DNA from 4 places in the Polaromonas sp. CG_9.11 genome. Region 1 is predicted to be linked to each of the others. Evidence: predicted binding sites of a transcription regulator. Region 1 holds the regulator's gene; each other region holds the start of a gene.
What was found. The regulator sigma-54, encoded in region 1, starts transcription at its own class of promoters, with help from an activator protein. The targets are predictions, from matches to a motif close to TGGCANGNAANCTGCTTT.
Positions count from the first base shown of each region.

Region 1 (4,833 bases):
CGCACGTCGTTGAACTTGTGCCGGAAGCGGTCGGCAATCGCGTCCTTGATCTTCAGCGCGGCAAAGTTCAGGCTTTGCAGCGGGCTGTGCTGGGCGGTGATTTCGACCTTGAAGGTCTGCGCGGGCGTGAACCAGACTTCCCAGGCGACACTGGCCGCCGCGTTGTACAGGTCCTGCTCGCTGCGGTAGGGGCCGTGCTGCAGCTCGATCAGCACGCGCTGGGCCAGGCGGCTGTGCAGGTTGAGCTGCAGCGCTTCGCGCCACGAGGCCTGCAGCTGGACGCCGGCACGCCAGGCTTTGCCCTCGATGCCGGTGATGCGCTGGACTTCGGCGGCCAGGAGGTTTTCGACGCCGGCGGCGCAGGGGAGGAAGAGTTGGAGTTGGTTCATGGTGTTTTCAGGTTGGGCTGCTGCGGCTGTGGACTGCAGGGGCAGTGTGCATCGGCTGGCGGACATGGCAAGGGCCGCCCTCGGTATCAGCCCTCACCCCCGCCCTCTCCCAGAGGGAGAGGGCGTAAGAAAAGGCAGCAGCACGGTCTTTGCGCACCCACAAATCTTTCCCGGCTGGCTCCTTCTCCCTCTGGGAGAAGGCAGGGATGAGGGCCAGCGGACATTGCAAAAGGCGCATGGCCTGTTCAGAGTGCCTTGCGCAGATTGGTCGGCGCAATGCGCAATGCCTCGCGGTATTTGGCCACGGTGCGGCGGGCGCATTCAATACCCTGCTCCTTGAGCATTGCTGAAATCTGGCTGTCGCTGAGCGGCTTTCTGGGGCTTTCGGACGCCACGAACTGCTTGATGAGTGCGCGCACGGCGGTGCTCGATGCATTGCCACCGGTTTCGGTGCCCAGCCCGGAGCCAAAGAAATACTTCAGCTCGAAAGTGCCGAAGGGCGTGCCCATGTACTTGGCCGTGGTGACGCGCGAAATGGTCGATTCGTGCAGGCCCAGCTCGTCGGCGATCTCGCGCAGCACCAGCGGCCGCATGGCAAGATCGCCGTGGGTGAAAAAATTTTTCTGCCGCTCGACGATGGCGTTGCTGACGCGCAGGATGGTGTCGAAACGCTGCTGGATGTTCTTGATGAACCAGCGCGCTTCCTGCAACCGCTGCTGCAGCGCCTGGCCACCGCCCCTGCCGCCGTGCTGCCGCAGTGCGCTGGCGTAGATGTCGTGGACCCGCAGCCGGGGCATGACGTCGCTGTTGAGCGTGACCTTGAAGCCCCGGCCGGACTTGACGACCAGAACGTCGGGAACGACCAGATTGCGTTCCACATTGGCAAACCGGCGTCCGGGCTTGGGGTCGAGCCGGGCGATCAGGCCGATCGCGCCCTTGATGGTGTCTTCGGTGCATTTGCACAGGTGCGACAGTCGCTTGACATCGCGCTTGGCCAGCAGTTCCATCGGCTGCTGGCAGATCGCCATGGCGGCGCGCGACTCGATGCTGTTTTTGCAGTCGAGCAGCTGCAGTCGCAGGCATTCGGCCAGGGTACGCGCGCCGACGCCGCCAGGCTCCATGTGCTGGAGCAGTTGCAAGGCGATGGCGAAGGGCTGCTCCAGTTCTTCGGCCTGCTCCGGGTTGCCGCTGGCCAGTCCGGCAGCGAGTGACGCCAGGCTGTCTTCCAGGTAGCCGTCGTCATTGAGCGACTCGATCAGGAAGTGCAGGGCGGCCCGGTCGAGTTCGGACAGCCGCAGGCCGAGCGCCTGCCGGTGCAGGTGGTCCTGCAGCGACACATGGGCGCCGGTCAGGTCGGAGGCTTCGACGTCGCTGTCGTCCAGGTTGTTCTTGCGCGCCGGCGCGTCGCCGCCCCATTCGCTGTCGTCGGGCAAAGACTCGACCGAGCCATCGCCTTCCCAGCTTTCTTCCAGCGCCGCCTCGGTGCCGGCCTCTGCCGTGTTTTCAGACTCTTTTGATGTGCTGGCGCTTGCTGTGTCTGTATTTGCAGCTATTGAATCTGTAGCAGACTCGAATTCACGGCTGTCCTGGCTGACCGGGGTGTCGGTGTGCTCCAGGCCAAACTCCTCGCGCGGCGCGCTGTCGTCCGCCAGTTCGAGAAAAGGGTTTTCGTCGAGCATCTGCTCGACTTCCTGGCTTAGCTCCAGCGTCGAGAGTTGCAACAGCCGGATCGACTGCTGCAGCTGTGGCGTGAGCGCCAGGTGCTGCGAGACGCGAAGGGACAGGCCTTGTTTCATGAAGATATAGCCCCCACGCTCCCCGCTGCGCGTGGTTCGCTGCCCCCCGAGGGGGCTGCCCCGCCTGCAGTCCGGCAAAGCCGGTCCTGCGGCCGGTACTGGGGCTGGCGGGGATGCCCTGCCGTCCCACCTGATGTATCCAGCGATGCTAGGCGCAAGATTGTCACAGGCGCGGCTGGCAACCTTTCCCGCTCGTGCAAGTACCGGCCGCGGAACTGGCTTTGCCAGGCCGCAGGCGGGGCAGCTCCCCCGGGGGGCAGCGCAGTACATAAAGTGACAAGCGTGGGGGCCATTGCTACATCTTGAAGTGTTCGCCGAGGTAGACCCTGCGCACATCGGCGTTGTTCACGATCTCGGCCGGCGTGCCGTTGGCCAGCACGTGGCCGTCGCTGATGATGTAGGCGTGGTCGCAGATGCCCAATGTTTCGCGCACGTTGTGGTCGGTGATCAGCACGCCGATGCCGCGCGACTTGAGGAAGCCGATGATGCGCTGGATCTCGATCACGGCAATCGGGTCGATGCCGGCAAACGGCTCGTCCAGCAGGATGAAGCGCGGCTGGGTGGCCAACGCGCGGGCAATCTCGACGCGGCGGCGCTCGCCGCCTGACAGCGACAAGGCCGGCGAGTCGCGCAGGTGGCTCACGCGCAGGTCGTCGAGCAGCGCATCGAGCCGCGACTCCAGCTCGGCGCGGGCCAGCGGCTTGCCGGCGGCATCGCGCTGCAGCTCCAGCACGGCGCGCACATTTTCCTGCACGCTGAGCTTGCGGAAAATCGACGCTTCCTGCGGCAGATAGCTCAGGCCGAGGCGCGCGCGCAGGTGGATCGGCATGTGCTCGACCGGCTGGCCGTCGATGGAAATCTGGCCCGCGTCGGCGCGCACCAGGCCGACGATCATGTAAAACGACGTGGTCTTGCCCGCGCCATTCGGGCCCAGCAGGCCGACAACCTCGCCTTTTTGCACCGACAGCGACACGTCCTGCACCACCAGCCGGCTGCCGTAGGACTTTCGCAGTCCCTGCGCGACCAGGCTGCTGGGTGTGTCAAGGCGGACTGCGCCCTCCTGCGGAGGAACCGTTTCAATCGTTCGATTCATGGGGTCAGGGGGCTTTCGGGGCTGTGCCGGTGCCCAGCGTGGTGCTGGGGCGTAAAACGGGCGCCGGTCCGCTGGCCGGCGGCGCTGCCGTGGCGCCCGTCGCAGGGGCGCGCGGCGACAGCATGGCGCGGACCCGTCCGCCAGGGTTTGCCGCAGTGGCAGTTTTCGCGCCGGCATCAACGGTGAACACGTCGGTGTTGTTGTCGTACACGATCAGCCCGCCGGTGGTTTCGTCGCTCAGCGTCGCGCCTTTGAACCGGCGCACCACGGCGCGTTTGATGAACTTGACCAGGTCGGCGCGGCTGTCGTATTCGATGCGTTCGCCTTCGCCTTCGATGTATTCATCGACGCCGTCGCGCTTCTTGCGGTAATAGGCAAGCTTGCCCGGCGCTGCCGTGGCCACGGCCAGCTGGTAGCCCTCCGGGTCCTGACTGACATCGACCTGCGCGCCCCGGATGATGGTCGTTCCCTTGGTGATGACGACGTTGCCGGTGAAGACACTGGTCTGGTTGAGGTCGTCATAGCGCAGGGAATCCGCCTCGGCATTCATCGGCTTGTCGCGGTCGGCTCTTTCCGCCGCGGCCGGAAGCACGGCACCCGCTGCCAGGATGGCAGCCAGGAGAAGAGGGAAAAAAGGGGTTTTCATGAGGCACGGTTCTTGCGGGTGATATTTTTTCAATTGTAGCCATGCCGGCAGGGCCAGAATCCTCTAGAAAATAATCGGTATTCCCCCCTGGTCGCCAGTCTTGACTTGCACTGGCAGCCGCCGCTGAAACTAGCCTTCTTCAGATCTTGTGGCGAGCAAGCGGCCCTGCTGCGAAAAGCGTGCTTCCCGACAGCAAGCGCATCACCTGAAACCGTGTGCTTCCGGCAGTATCGGATGTGACTGGCTTGCAGCTTGCAGGCGCACACGCTCTCCGACGTCGTACGAGCCGAAAACTTCACGCGCCGAACGGGTTTCGGGCAGCACATAAACAATGCCGTCCGTTCCGGTGAAAGCAGGACTCACCACGTTTTCGTAAAACTTGACGGGAACATTGATGCAGCCATAAGAAATTCGGCGCTCTGACGGCAAAGAACTGGCCAGCCTTTCGGCGCGGCGTTCCTTGGCATTGCCAGTGACCACACGATGCATGGAGATGGCCGTGTCGTAGTCCACCCAGAGCATTTCATCGCCCTTCAGGTTTTTGTCCAGGTTGGCCACGAAACGGCCTGCCGGCGTGGTGCGTTCCTCCGGGCGAATGGTTGACAGCTTTTTGGTTCCGATGCCGGGGACTGAGTGATCGCCTCTGGCCAGTCCGAGCAGCGCGGAAGATTCTCCGCGCAGTTGGCCCTTTGCATCGAACACAAATACCCTGGCCTCCAGCTTGTCCACGATGACAAAGGGCTTGTTGAGGTTGTCGCCTGAATCAACCACCCAATTGGCCACATGTCGGGCTTCTTTGGAGGCGTTGGTCTGTTCAAAGTTGGCGCGTTTTGCGCTTTTTCCCGCCACTGCGGGTTGCGTTTGCGTGACCGTTGGGACGGCGCCGCCTTCAGCGGACAGAACAGACGA
Region 1 is NZ_JADOVE010000013.1:115,602-120,434, forward strand. It holds gene IWX85_RS12380 (class I SAM-dependent RNA methyltransferase) at 1-389, opposite strand, end outside; gene IWX85_RS12385 (RNA polymerase factor sigma-54) at 635-2,185, opposite strand; gene lptB (LPS export ABC transporter ATP-binding protein) at 2,481-3,278, opposite strand; gene lptA (lipopolysaccharide transport periplasmic protein LptA) at 3,283-3,924, opposite strand; gene IWX85_RS12400 (L,D-transpeptidase) at 4,126-4,833, opposite strand, start outside.

Region 2 (4,833 bases), on a different contig from region 1:
GGTCCTGCATCGGCCGGCCGGCCAGCTTGTCAAAGCGCCGCGACAACTGCGGCCCGCCATTGCGCTCCCAGTGCGGATGCCAGGCCAGCGCCATCAGGCCGCTGCTGCCCACCACCGGGCGCGGCCATTGCGTGGCGTAGGGCAGGGTGCGCGCGAATTCCCCCACGCTGTCGGCCACGGCCACCAGCTCATGCTCGCGGTCGCCGGTGAGCAGGCGCGTGTTGGCCAGGTCGCGCTCGCGCGGGTCGGTGCCAAGCTTGAAGGGCCGGGTCTGGACGATTTTCAGGCCATAGCGCTGCGCCGACCGGACCAGGGCCTGGGCCTGCAGCGCATCCTGCGGCTCGGGGCCTTGCAGCAGCAGCAGCTTGCGCCAGTTGCGCGCCGCCAGGTACTGGGCCAGCGCATCGCTGCGCATCTGGGCGCTTGGCAGGGTGTGCAGCAGGTGCGCGGCGCATTGTTCGCCGCGCAGCGCATCGTCTTCCAGGCCAATGTTGAAGACCATGGCACCGCCCAGCGCGGCGGGCGCCAGTTGCACCAGCTGCCGCAGTGCCGGGGCCGGCAGATCGGCCAGCACATGACGAACCCCGGCGGCCTTGAGTTGCGCCAGCGCCGCCGGCAGGCCCTGCATGTCGGCGATGGACAACTCGATCACCTTGAGGCTCAGGCCCAACACGTCCAGTTCAACGCCCGCTTCCTCGGCCGCCAGGCGGGCCGCCGCCAGCGGGCGCCCATGCGGATGGCCGGGATAGGCCTGCTCCAGCCAGCGCGGCGCATAGCGCGCATCGCCCGACTGGCTGACGACCGCCACCGTGACGGGGAGGGGTGCCGCCAGGGTCGCCATGGGCAGCCCGCCCAGCAGACATACCCCGGCAAGTGCCGTCACTCGCCGCCAGGCGCTTCGCATGCCGTGCGCGCGAGCCATCAGGGCTGCACCAGCACGCTGTGCGGCACGCGCCCGGCCGCCACGCTGCGCACCGCCTTGCCGGCGGCGGTATCGATCAGCGTCATGTCGTCGGACAGTCCGTTGGCCACATAGACGGTCTTGCCGTCCGGATGCACGGCCAGGCCCCAGGCGCGCTTGCCGACCAAAATGGTGTTGCGCACCTGGCGGCTGGCCCGGTCCACCTCGGCCACATGGTTGGCCCGCCCCAGCGCTACCCACACCGTTTTTCCGTCGGGGCTCAGCGCCATGCCCACCGGCGTGATGTCGCTGGCGCGCATGCCCTTGACCTTGAACTCCAGCGTGTGTTTCACGGTCTGGTCCTCGGTGCTCACAATGCTGACGCTGGCGCCCAGTTCGTTGCTGACCCACAATTCCTTGCCATCGGCGGCCAGCACAAAGCGCCGGGGACGGTTGCCGACGCGGATGTTCTTGACCACCTTTCGCTGCGCGATGTCGATCAGGTGAACCACGTTGGCCACTTCGGAAGTGACGTAGGCATGCTTGCCATCGGGCATCAGCAGAATGCCCTCGGGCTCGCCGCCGGTCTTGACTTCAAACAGCTTGGCGCGGGTTTGCAGGTCGTAGGCGGCCATGACATTTTCGTCTTCGATCGAGACATAGGCGGTCTTGCCGTCAGGGCTCAGGTCGAAAATTTCCGGGCTGTCGCCGAGTGCCACCGTGCCGGTCATTTTGCCGCTGGCCAGGTCCACCAGCCCCATCTGGTTGCTGTCGCCGCAGGACACGTAAATCTGCCGGTGGTCCCGGCTGAACTGCATGTGGCGCGGGCGCTTGCACACGTCGATCGCCGCCAGGCGCAAGCCCTGCGTGTCAAACACCTGGATGCTGTTGTCCTTCTCGCTGGAGACATACACGCGGTTGGGCGTCGGCGCAGGCAACTGGGCCTGCGCCGTTGACAGGAAGGCGCTGGCGGCGATGATGGCGCCCAGCGCCAGCGACCAACGCAGAAAGCGAACCTGCCGGCAGATTTCCGGGGACTCGGAAGCAGTGGGGTACATCGGTTTTTGTCTCGCATGGGTGAAATAAAAGGAGCATTCTTCGGGATGCACTCAAAATTTGAAAGCAAAATCGAGGCCAAAAGCAGGGGCACGCTTGTTGCTTCATCTTACGTTTTTAACTGTTGCGGGTTCGCTGGATTTAAACCCGTTGGCCTGCCGGATGTCATGCCCTTGTGGCCACCTTCACTTTCGTCCGCAGGCCATCATGCGCCAGATTTGTCCAGGCCTTCCTGCATGAACCGACGGCAGTGGCTCGGCCGTCACCTGGCAGTTGGCATGGCAGGGCTGGCCGGGCTGGCCAACCTGCCGGCAGCCGCTTCGGCTGCGGCCAGCCAGATGCATGACGCGCCCGCCGGCTGGCCGCTCAAGCCGCTGACGCTCATCGTGCCGTGGCCGGCCGGCGGCGCCACCGACCTCACGCTGCGCGTGTTGTGCGAGGAGGCCGAGCCCCTGCTGGGCCAGCGCATCGTCATCGTCAACCGGCCCGGCGCCGGCGGCACCCTGGTGGCGCCCGCGCTGAAGGCCGCCGAGCCCGACGGCCATACCCTGGGCCAGCTGCCCATCACGGTGTTTCGCCATGCGCTGATGAACCCGGTGCCCTGGGACCCGGTCCGGGACCTGATGCCTATCCTGCAGGTGTCCAGCACCACCTTCGGCCTGCTGGTGCCCGCCGACAGCCGCTGGGCAAGCCTGGCGGAAATGCTCGACTGGGCACGCCAGAACCCGGGCGCGCTGCTCATGGGCTCCACCGGCATCGGCACCACGGCCCACCTGGCCATGGAAGAAATATTGCTGGCGCAAGGCATCACCTATGTGCATGTTCCCTACAAAGGCACAGCCGACCAGATGCTGGCCGTGGCCTCGGGCCAGCTCATGGCGGGCGTCAATTCAACCGGTTTTGCGCCCTGGCTGGACCAAGGAAAGATGCGCCTGCTGGCCGTTTTCTCGGCGCAACGAAGCGCCCGCTGGCCCGGCGTGCCGACGTTCAGCGAACTGGGTTTTCCGCATTCGGTCTACACCTCGCCCTGGGGCCTGGCGGCGCCGCGCGGCACGCCTGCGCCTGTCGTGAAACGGCTGCATGATGCGTTCCGCACGGCGATGCACAGCGAGCGGCACAAGGCGGCACTGGCCCGTTACGATCAGAACCTCGACTACCTTTCGACCCAGGCCTATGCGCAAGCCATCCTGAACACGGTGGCGCATGAAAAGCTCCTCTTGCGCCGGATGAACCTGCTGGCGGTACCGGCCATTTGAAATCCATGAACCTTCCTTTACTCCTTTCCCCGCCTCTGCTGGAGGCGCGCGACCTGCACAAGTCCTATGCGGGAAAACCGGCGCTCCAGGGCGTCAGCCTGCAATTGTTCCCCGGCGAAATGGTCGCCCTGCTGGGCCCCAACGGCTCGGGAAAATCCACGCTGATGCAGCTGCTGACCGGCCTGTTCAGCCCGGACAGCGGACACATCGAGGTGTTGGGCTGCAACATGCGCACCCATGCGAGCCGAGCGCTGGCCGGGCTGGGCGTGGTGTTCCAGCAAAGCGCGCTGGACCTTGACTTGTCGGTGCAGGCCAACCTGTTGTTCCACACCGACCTGCATGGCCTGCCGCGCCGCATCGCGCGCGACAGGATTGCCGAGGCCCTGGCCGGCATGGAACTGGACGGGCAGGCCGGCGCCGTGGTGCGAAGCCTGTCGGGCGGCACACGGCGCAAGGTCGAGCTGGTGCGCGCGCTGCTGCACCGGCCGCGCGTGCTGCTGATGGATGAGGCCACGGTCGGCCTGGACCCGGGCTCGCGGCGGCAGTTGCTCTCGACGGTCCGAAACCTGGTGACCGAAAGCCACGTCGCCGTGCTGTGGGCCACACACCTGATGGAAGAAATCGAAGTCGCCGACCGGCTGCTGTTCCTGCAAGCGGGCACGGTGCGTTTTGACGGAGGCAGCGACGCCTTCAAGGCGCAGTTTGCAGGCGATCCGGTGATGGGAAAAGGTTGATGCGCCCTTGAAAGCGCCGGTTCCGGGGTTTTGATGGCGGCAAATGCCCGTTGCTTCGCACACGCAGGGCGAGAAACAGGTTAGGGGATTTTGCTCTTGAACCGAAGGCGCGCCTGCCGTAACGTGCAGGGGAGCTTTCCCCTTTTGCAAAACCGCTTTTCTCAAGAAAACATCCATGCCCCCACGTTTGAAAATCGCCATGCTCGCCTCCAGCGTCATCCTGGCCGCCTGCGCGCCCCTGCCCTCGACGCCGCAAAGTACGATGAGTTTCTTTGTCACCAGCGCCAATCCGGGCCAGGGCGGCGACCTTGGCGGCCTGGCCGGTGCCGACGCCTATTGCCAGAAGCTGGCTGCGTCGGCCAAGGCCGACAACAAGAACTGGCGCGCCTACCTCAGCGCCGCGCCGAGCGCTTCAAGCCCGGCCGTCCATGCGCGCGAGCGCATCGGCCGCGGCCCATGGCAAAACGCCAGTGGTGTGGTGGTGGCCACCAGCGTCGAGGACCTGCACGGCCCGGCCAACAGGCTGAACAAGCAAAACTCGCTGACGGAAAAGGGCGGGGTCGTCAGCGGCCGGGGCGATACGGTCAATATGCACGACATCCTGACCGGCTCCACCCCGGACGGCCGGCTGGCCACATCGGCCAGCGACACGACCTGCGGCAACTGGACGAAAAGCGCAGAAGGCTCGGCCATCGTCGGCCACCACGACCGCGACGGCACCAACCCCGATCCGGTGGCGAACGTTTCGTGGAATGCGTCGCACGGCACGCGCGGCTGCGGCATGGCTGCGCTCAAATCCACCGGCGGCGCGGGGCTGATGTATTGTTTTGCTGCAAACTGAGACTGTGCCCGGCCACAAGGCCGGGCGTCCGGAAAAACCGGGTTC
Region 2 is NZ_JADOVE010000002.1:44,998-49,830, forward strand. It holds gene IWX85_RS01955 (branched-chain amino acid ABC transporter substrate-binding protein) at 1-883, opposite strand, end outside; gene IWX85_RS01960 (PQQ-dependent catabolism-associated beta-propeller protein) at 922-1,959, opposite strand; gene IWX85_RS01965 (tripartite tricarboxylate transporter substrate binding protein) at 2,194-3,213, shown strand; gene IWX85_RS01970 (ATP-binding cassette domain-containing protein) at 3,219-3,947, shown strand; gene IWX85_RS01975 (hypothetical protein) at 4,147-4,788, shown strand.
Region 2: the regulator sigma-54 is predicted to act here: its motif matches at 2,021-2,038, upstream of IWX85_RS01960 (PQQ-dependent catabolism-associated beta-propeller protein).

Region 3 (4,833 bases), on a different contig from region 1:
CTCTACGGCCTGGGCGCCGGCGTGTGGAGCCGCAACGGCAACGTCGCCTACCGCATGGGCCGCGCCATCAAGGCCGGCCGCGTCTGGACCAACTGCTACCACGCTTACCCGGCGCACGCGGCTTTTGGCGGCTACAAGGAATCGGGCCTGGGCCGCGAAAACCACAAGATGATGCTGGACCACTACCAGCAGACCAAGAACCTGCTGGTCAGCTACAGCGAGCAAAAGCTCGGCTTCTTCTGACCTTTTGACCTTTTGCTGGCCGGCCGGCTTGAAGCGGCGCAGCATTCACGGGGACGGGCAACCGTCCCTTTTTGCGTTTCATGGCGTTTTATCTGGAGACCGACATGGTTGAAAAAGTCATTGCCACCCCGGCGGCGCTCGAACTGGTCGAGCAGCTCAAGGCGAAACACGGCACCGTCATGTTCCACCAGTCGGGTGGCTGCTGCGACAACAGCGCGGCCAATTGCTATTTGCCGGGCGAGATCACGATAGGCGCGGGTGATGTCTTCCTGGGCGAGATCGGCGGTGCGCGTTTTTACATCGGCAAGTCGCAGTATGCGTACTGGAAGCACACGCAGCTGATCATCGACGTCATCGACGGGCATGGCGGCACGTTCTCGCTGGAAGGCCCCGAAGGCAAGGCCTTTCACACGCGTTCACGGGTGTTCACTGAAGCGGAGCTGGAAGAAATCGAAAAGCAGGATGCCGCGCCGTCGGGAGGGCAAGTGTCTTGACGTGAAAACAGCAAAGCCGGCGCTGCGGTCCGCCGCACCGGCTCACGCAGCGCAGGGCTTCAGGGTGCGGTCAGCGTCATGCCGCGTTTCTGGAACATGGCCAGCAGTTCGCCATTGCTGCGTAATTCCTTGAAGGCCGCTTCGATTGCCTGGCCCAGGGCCTTGTTGGCTGCCTTGATGGCCAGCCCGAGCGGCCAGCCGTTTTCAGGGACGCCTTCGAGCGGCAGGCTGGTGAGCGCCAGGTGCGACGGCCGGGGCTGGGCCTCGGCCAGTGCGGCTTCAGCCTGCGAGCGCAGCACATAGGCGGCGGCCGCCTGCCCTTTGATAACGGCTTGGGCCGCCTCGACGCCCGAGGGATAGAGGCTGACCTGCGTGCGCAGCATACCGCCCTGCTGGCCCATCAGCACGCTGGCCAGGCCGGTGCCGCGCTCCACCGCCAGCTTGTGGCCTTTCAGGTCATCCGGCCCCCTGACCTGGGGCAGCGTGCGCGTGTCATGCAGCAGCACCTGCACCTGGCGCATGTAGGGCGCAAAGATCAGCGCCTGCCGGTTTTCCTGCATCAGGTATTTGTCCACCGGCACATGCAGCATGATGTCGGCCGGTCCATAGCCCAGGTAGTGGCCGCGCCAAACCATGTTGCGCAGATCGTCGTTCATCCGCTCGCCCGCATCAAACGGCAGCAGGGCCAGCTTGAGCTGCATCTGCCGGGCCAGCGCGCCGGCCAGGTCAATGTCCAGCCCCTGCATGTCGGCGGCGGGGCCGTCCGAAAACGGCGCGTTGTCCTTGTAAACGGCGACCTTCAGCACACCGCTGGCACGGATGCGCGCCAGGTCGGTCAACTCGGTTTGCGCCTGCGCCTGCGCCAGCGGCAGTCCCAGCGACAGCAGCAGCGCCAGGCTGCGCCGGCGGTCAAGGCCGCGTGCCGGCAGGCGGTCGCGGCCGGGGTCCGGGCAAACGTCGGGATTCGAAGAAGTCATGGTGTGGGCTTGCCTTGGGTCAATTGAAAAGTGGCCTGGATTCGCCGGGGCCGCCTGCGGCGCGCGCTTGTCGGCACGTGTCAGTCCGTCCTGCGGGCATCAAGGCTCGCGCCGGGTTTCCAGGTAAGTACGGATCGACCAGATGGCTTCCTGGGTCAGCGTGCCTTCGAACGGCGGCATGTAGACGCGTCCGTCGCGCGCCCGTCCGCGCCGCACGGTGGAGATGAAAAAATCATCCATTTCCTTGAAGCAGGCGGATTTTTTGGCCGCGTCGGCCATGCCGGTGCACTCGCTGTCGAGCTTGCGCAGGTCCGGCGACATGCCGCCTGAGATGGCTTCCAGCCCATGGCAGCGCGCACAGTTCTGGTTGTAGGCCGAGGTGCCGATGCGCAGCGCTTCCTTGTTGGCCGGACCGGTGCTGTAGGGGTTGGCGTCCCGCCATTTGTCGCCGAGCGGGGGCAGCGTGTGCGTGGCCACCGACTGTGGTGTGACATCGCCATGCGCCATGGCCGCGCCAGTCCAAAGCGCGGCCGAAATGCACAGGACCCTCCAAAACCGCTTGAGAATTGAGGATGAAAAGGCTTTCATTGACATGTGCTCCAGTTGATGCGTGATGGCCCCTATCAGCAATAAGCAAGCCAACACTTTCAGGGTTAACTGCATGGTCATGTTTGCCAGTGGAGTGGCGCTGAAAAGGCTGTCAGGGCAAGCCGCCGCCGCAGCCACAGCGGCGCCGTCAAGTGTTTCGATATGGAACACTTTCGCCGCGGCTCCAGTCACCGAAAAACACAATAAATCCTTTCGGATCAAGGGTTTATGCCGTTGCATACCCCTTGTGTCATGTTTCAGAATGCACTAGCTCAAGCATTCAGTCATCCGGAAAAACACTGGTGGGCGGAATGCAAGGCAACCACACCGAAAGACTTGGCGCGTTGGTTTGCGCAGGTCGCACACAAAACTCAAGGAGAGGATGATGAGCATCCAGGCCGCCAGCTATTCGCCTTCCCGCACAGGCACCCCACCCGGCTACTGCGAAATGGTTGACGAAAGGAAGCGAACGCTGATTGAAGCGTCTCACCAGCGGTCACAGTCCTTCGGCATTGCCACTTCCGACCAGCTTGATTTTTCTCCGCCCACCCGGATCGTGCTGGCGCAGACGATTGAGGAGAATCGTTTTTTGCTGCTGCATGCCGCGCCGGCCATGGAAACGCTGTATGAGCAGATCGCCAACACCCACAGCATGGTGTTGCTGACGTCTGCCAGGGGCGTGGTGCTGCATTCGCTGGGCGACAGCGACTTTCTGGAAAAGGCCTCGCAGGTGGCGCTGACGCCCGGCGTGGACTGGTCCGAAGGCAGCAAGGGCACCAATGCCATCGGCACCGCGTTGCGCGAGGAACAGCCCATCATGGTCCACGGCGGCGAGCATTACATGAACGCCAACAAGTTCCTGACCTGCTCGTGCGCGCCCATCATGGACCCCTACGGCCAGCTGATCGGGGCGCTGGACGTGAGCGGCGACCACCGCAGCGTGCATCAGCACACCATGGCGCTGGTGCGCATGTCGGCGCAGATGGTCGAAAACCACATGTTTGCCGACATCTTCCCCAAGGCCGTGCGCATTCATTTTCACAGTCGGCCCGAATTTATCGGCACCCTGGTCGAGGGCATCGTGGTGTTTTCCCACGACGGGCGCTTCCTGTCGGCCAACCGCAGCGCGCAGTTCCAACTCGGCTTGCCCCACAACGCGCTGAAGGTGCACACCTTTTCGTCGCTGTTCGGCATTGCCATGTCGCATCTTTATGAACTCTGCCGGGGCGGCCTGCCCCGGCTGCATTCGCTGTGCCTGCACAACGGGGTGACGGTGTCGTGCCGGGTCAAGATCAAGCAGGGCATGCAGTGGTTTGCGGGCCACGACGTAGGGCCGGCGCCCGATGCCGTGCAAGGCCTGCCGGCCGGCCAGGGCAGCAGCCAGGCCGCCACGGCGCGCAAGCCCCAGCTGTCCACGCTGCGCTACCTTGACACCGGCGACGCGCAGGTGTCGGCGGTGATCAGCAAGCTGCGCATGGTGCGCGGGCGCGACATCCCGATCATGATCCTGGGCGAAACCGGCACCGGCAAGGACCTGATGGCGCAGGCCATCCACGGCGACTCCGACCGGGCCGGCAAACCCTTCGTGTCGGTGAACTGCGCGTCCATTCCCGAAACCCTGATCGAGTCCGAGCTGTTTGGCTACGAGGACGGCGCCTTCACTGGCGCTCGCAAGAAAGGCGCGGTCGGCAAGATCCAGCAGGCCCATGGCGGCACGCTGTTTCTCGATGAAATAGGCGACATGCCCAAGCATCTGCAGGCGCGCCTGCTGCGCGTGCTGCAGGACCGACGTGTCAGCCCGCTGGGCGCCGGCAAGGAAGTTGACGTTGACATCGCCATCGTTTGCGCCACCAACAAAAGCCTCAAGGACATGATCGCGCGCGGCGAGTTCCGGGAAGACCTGTACTACCGGCTGAACGGCCTGGTGGTGCGCCTTCCGGCGCTGCGCGAGCGCACCGATTTCGACCTGGTGGTCGCCAAGATCATCGCCAGCCTGTGCGACAAGAACCCGAAGATCGGGCTGACGGCCGAAGTCCAGGCCATGTTCCGCGCCTACCACTGGCCCGGCAACTTCCGCCAGCTGCACAACCTGTTGCGCACCGCCGCGGTCATGGTCGGCTGCGAGGGCCTGATCGAGCGCCTTCACCTGCCCGACGACTTTCTTGAAGAAATGGCGCAACAGCCAGCCGGCCAGCCGTCGGCGAATTCGGCTGCCGCCAGCGCCGGGCCGGAGCTGCTGGCTGCTGCGGTGCCTGGCCGGCCGGTCTGTAAAGCCGCCGGCCACAGCCTGCAGGATGTCGCCCTGTCCGCCATGGCCCAGATGCTGCGCCAGCACCAGGGCAACGTGTCGGCTGCGGCCAAGGCGCTCGGGGTGTCGCGCAACACCATCTACCGCAAGAAAGACCAGCTGCCGCCGGACGTCTGGAACTGATGCCCCGCAGCCGTCCTGCGCTGCCCGGGGGGCGGTCAGAGAAAAATCACCTGGGCTTTCCCCAAGGCACTTGACTTTTTTGCTACCCAATTCATGGCTT
Region 3 is NZ_JADOVE010000002.1:31,004-35,836, forward strand. It holds gene IWX85_RS01880 (aldehyde dehydrogenase family protein) at 1-243, shown strand, start outside; gene IWX85_RS01885 (DUF779 domain-containing protein) at 348-737, shown strand; gene IWX85_RS01890 (ABC transporter substrate-binding protein) at 797-1,714, opposite strand; gene pedF (cytochrome c-550 PedF) at 1,814-2,302, opposite strand; gene IWX85_RS01900 (sigma-54-dependent Fis family transcriptional regulator) at 2,688-4,733, shown strand.
Region 3: the regulator sigma-54 is predicted to act here: its motif matches at 2,338-2,355, upstream of pedF (cytochrome c-550 PedF).

Region 4 (4,833 bases), on a different contig from region 1:
CCGCGTGGCATTTTCTGAAACACGGTCAGCCACATGGGTTGCACCGCTGGAAAGCCGATTGACCGCGTCATGCGCCACGCTGGTCACGCGTCCCACTGCGTCCAGGGCCGGGTCCACCATCTTGTCGATGGAACTGTGCAACGCCGAGCCTGCCGTTTCCACGCCGCGCTTGAGCGCACCGTTGTCAGTGGAGCCAGAGTTTTGATCACCAGGATATGAAGTCGAGTTTTCCATCTTGTTTCCTTTAAAAATTCAGCAGATTTTGACGCAGGCCGGCAGTCGATGCCGTACAGAAATTAAGCAATAAATGTTTCTAAGTTAATTTTAAGGGTCCCGGCGTTTCACCGCATGTACGGCGCCGCAGGAGGCCCTTGTAGGACAGGAAAGACAAACTCTGCCCGGCCGAAACTGAGCCTGGTTTGGGCCAATAATCCACAGATGACGCGTGGCACCACCGTGCCAGGTTGCGTTGATCACCGGAGAAACCAACATGCAACATTTTTCCAATGCCGCCTTTCTGCGCCATCCCGCAGGCGCTGCCCGCCACACCCTGCACCGCATGGGGCCGGGCGAGGAGGCCGAAGAAGACGAAGAAGGCCTGGAACTGCCGGTAAATCCCGACCAGGGAGCGCCGCTGATTCCGGACGAAGAAGGCGAGGTCACGGTACCGACCTGACGTGCGAACGGACGCGGAGGCTTTGCGTAGCATTGCCCCTTGCATGAAAGCGCCAGATTAAAAATAAGCGCTGATGAGCATCGTTGCCCCCGCATGGAAACGATGCTCTTACGATAAAAAGACGAGGTCCCTGATCACACGGATGAAGCTGACCTGGGGAAGATGATCTGCCAGTTCAGCCCGCAGCCTGCACAAGTCGGCGCTATTTGCATACCGTCCCCGCTACCGCCACCGCCAAAGACGCGGTGAGGTCTGCCGCTGATCATTCCCGCGTGACCGCAGCACCTGCGACGCAAGGCGAGTTGTATGCATCAGTGGCGGCAAGTGCCATGGCGCAAACCGTTGACCCGTTTTGTGCATTTGCCGGGCTGGGAACGGTGATTCGTGCCTGGATTGAACGCCAGGCGCTGTACGAAGCCACGGGACGTCACGCCGACCACCAGATACTGCAGTCGCAAACCGTCGGCCGACCTGCAGCAGCTCTGGCAACTCCAGCGGCTGGCGTCAGTCCACGGCCCGCTTGAGGCGCAACTCTTCGAGTTTCACACTGCCGAAATCAACCGTCTTCAGCGACGTCATTTCGCGTTTGAAACCGGCGGCATGTTCGCAAAACTCAAGCGCGCGCTCGTTGCCCAGCAGCACCCACAGGGTGACTTGCGTGCAGCCTTCATCCTTCAAGCCATCGCGGGCGCCGTCCCACAACTGCAGGCCCACGCCCTTTCTCCAGTGCTCGGGCGCCACATAAAGAGCCCAGATCTCGCCCACGGTGGAGCGAGTCTTCGGATCGCGAGAACGGTCGAAGCCGACGAAGCCGACGATCTGTTCGCCTTCCGTGGCCACCAGCACCTGCGGCTCGCTGTACTCGATCGCTTCGCGCCAGTAGGCCTGGCGCTTGTCCACCGTCATCTTGGCCAGGTAGTCCTCGGGCATCAAATCCTTGTAGGCGGCTTGCCAGGTAGCAACATGAATTTCGGCAATGGCTTTGGCATCACGGGCAACGGCAGGACGGACGGAATAGCTGGACATAGAAAAAATCGCTTGTGAAAGTCAGGGGAAGGCTGCGGGAGGCCGGATTGTCGCGCAATTCGAATCGGTGCCCAAAGGGATTGGGTTAAATTCAGCTTTTTGCCTTGCACCGCAATCTGTTCGTCCCAACACGCCATGCCAGAACGCAAACCGACTGCAATAGCACCGGCCGGCCCAGCCAGCCCGGTCTTCAGTGCGCGTGTCGCAGGCGACGGCACAGGGTTTGAAGCGCCTGCGGCGCTGCCGCTGCTGCTCGCCGCCGAACAGGCCGGCGTGTGGCTGCGAGACAGTTCATGCCGCAACGGGACCTGCCGCACCTGCCTGTGCCGGCTGGTCAGCGGCCAGGTGGTGTACCGCATCGACTGGCCGGGCCTGAGCCGGGATGAAAAACGCGACGGCTTCATCCTGCCCTGCGTGGCGTATCCGGCATCCGATGTGGTGATTGAATCGATTTTCTAATCTTCAAGCACCTTCAGGCTAAGGCATGATTCCCCCATGAAGACGACCCGACTGCAATCCCTGGCGCGGCGACTTGCCGCGCCCCTCCTGTTAGGCTGCGGCTTGCTGGCCACCGGCGCCCGTGCGGCCGCTGCCGCCCCGCCTTTTGAAGACACCATGGCCCAGCGCACGCTGGCCTGCACCGCCTGCCACGGCCCGCAAGGCCGCGCCGCACCCGACGGCTACTACCCGCGACTGGCCGGCAAGCCGGCAGGCTACCTGTACAACCAGCTGCTCAATTTCCGTGAAGGACGTCGCCATTACGGCCTGATGACCGGGCTGATCGATCCGCTAAGCGACGTCTACCTGCTGGAGATGGCGCAGTATTTCGCCAGCCTGGACGTGCCCTACCCTGCGCCGCTGCCACCCCAGGCGCCAGCGGCCGTGCTGCGCCGGGGCCAGCAGTTGGTGATGCAGGGCGACAGCGACCGCAGGCTGCCCGCGTGCATCCAGTGCCACGGCCAGGCCATGACCGGCGTGGTGCCTGCGGTGCCGGGCCTGCTCGGGCTGCCGCGCGACTACCTCAATGCGCAGCTGGGCGCCTGGAAGGCCGGCCAGCGCCGAGCCCATGCGCCCGACTGCATGCGGGACATCGTGTCCCGCCTGAGTCTGGAAGACATCAATGCGGTGGCCAGCTGGGTCGCTGCCCAGCCGCTGCCGGCCGATACCCATCCGGCCAGCGCACCGCCGGCCGCAGCGCCCGGCAACGACCCCTTGCGCTGTGGCAGTGCGCCGCTGCCGGTCGCCGACATGCCTGAAAAGAAAGCACAGAAATGAAGACCACCGCCCGATGGACACTGGGAATTGCGGTACTGGCCCTGGGCGCTGCCGCCGCCATCTGGGCGCTCAATGTGCAGGGCGAGTCCGATGTCAGGGCCACGGCGGCTTTTGCGCCCACCGACAGCCTGATCGCGCGCGGCGCCTACCTGGCGCGCGCAGGCAACTGCATGGCCTGCCACACGGCGCGTGGCGGCGCCAGCTACGCCGGCGGGCTGGGCATCCCGACGCCCTTCGGCACGGTGTTCACCTCCAACCTCACGCCCGATGCCAATACCGGCATCGGCAGCTGGTCGCCGGCGCATTTCTGGCGCGCCCTGCACAACGGCCGCTCCAAAAGCGGCCGCCTGCTGTACCCGGCCTTTCCGTACACCAGCTACACCCAGGTGACGCGCGAGGATTCGGACGCGATCTTTGCCTACCTGCGCAGCCAGCCAGCGGTGAACCAGCCGAACCGGCCGCACACGCTTGGCTTTCCCTTCAGCTCGCAGGCCGCGCTGGCGGTCTGGCGCGCGCTGTACTTCAAGCCGGGCGTGTACCAGCCAGACGCTAGCCGCAATGCCGAATGGAACCGGGGCGCCTACCTGGCCAATGGCCTGAGCCACTGCAGCGCCTGCCATTCGCCGCGCAATGCACTGGGCGGGAGCCGCCAGAACCTGGCACTGGCCGGCGGGCTGATCCCGATGCAGAACTGGTACGCGCCGTCGCTGACCTCTGCGCACGAAGCCGGCGTTGGCGACTGGGACAAGGAGCGCGTCGTGCAACTGCTCCAGACCGGCGTGGCGCCGGGCGCCTCGGTCAGCGGACCGATGGCTGAGGTGGTGCTGCGCAGCACCCAGCACTTGACAGAGCAGGACCTGGGCGCCATGGCCACCTACCTCAAGGCGCTTCCCGGCGCTAGCCCGTTGCCTGAAAAAACCGCCCCGCCCCGCCCTGCCACGCCGTTCTTGGGCACCGAAAAATTTTCCAAACTTTATGCGCAGCATTGCGCACAGTGCCACGGCGATAAGGGCGAGGGCATTGCCAAGGCCTATCCGCCGCTGGCCGGCAACCGCGCGGTGACGATGGACGCCACCGACAACCTAGTGCAGATGGTGCTCAATGGCGGCTTTGCGCCAGCCACCAAAGGCAATCCGCGACCCTTTGGCATGCCGCCCTTCGTGCTGGTGCTCGACGACAGCGAAGTGGCCGGCCTGATCAGCCATATCCGCTCCTCGTGGGGCAACCAGGCAGGCGCTGTCACGCCGCTGGCAGTCAACCGGGTCCGGGCCAATCAGGCGCACTGAATGCGCCGGCAGCGCCGCCAGCCATGTCTATGGCAGCGCCGGCGGATCGGTCATGCGGTCGCGGTTGGCGAGCGCTGGAAAGCCCTTGAGCCAGACCACGGCCACCAGCAGCGTCCCGATACCGCCCGCGACCACCGATCCGACCGGCCCGAGCAGCGCCGCCGTGGCGCCGGATTCGAATTCGCCAAGCTGGTTAGACGCGCCAATGAACACCGAGTTGACCGCGCTGACCCGGCCGCGCATGTCGTTGGGTGTCTCGATCTGCACCAGCGTCTGGCGCACCACCACGCTGACCATGTCGGCGCCGCCGGACACCGCCAGCGCCACCAGCGACAGCACGAAATGGGTTGACAGGCCGAACACCAGCATGCACACGCCATACACCGCCACTGCCATCAGCATGGTGCGGCCGACGCGGCGCTCCAGCGGCCAGCGCGTCAGCGCCAGCGACAGCACCAATGCGCCCGCCGCCGGCGCCCCGCGCAGCAAGCCCAGTCCCCAGGGGCCAACATGCAGGATGTCCTTGGCAAACATCGGCAGCAAGGCCGTGGCGCCGCCCAGCAGCACCGC
Region 4 is NZ_JADOVE010000009.1:84,558-89,390, forward strand. It holds gene IWX85_RS09510 (YqjD family protein) at 1-234, opposite strand, end outside; gene IWX85_RS09515 (hypothetical protein) at 491-676, shown strand; gene IWX85_RS09520 (hypothetical protein) at 949-1,200, shown strand; gene IWX85_RS09525 (GNAT family N-acetyltransferase) at 1,181-1,702, opposite strand; gene IWX85_RS09530 (2Fe-2S iron-sulfur cluster binding domain-containing protein) at 1,838-2,161, shown strand; gene IWX85_RS09535 (c-type cytochrome) at 2,198-2,977, shown strand; gene IWX85_RS09540 (cytochrome c) at 2,974-4,263, shown strand; gene IWX85_RS09545 (MFS transporter) at 4,291-4,833, opposite strand, start outside.
Region 4: the regulator sigma-54 is predicted to act here: its motif matches at 1,784-1,801, upstream of IWX85_RS09530 (2Fe-2S iron-sulfur cluster binding domain-containing protein).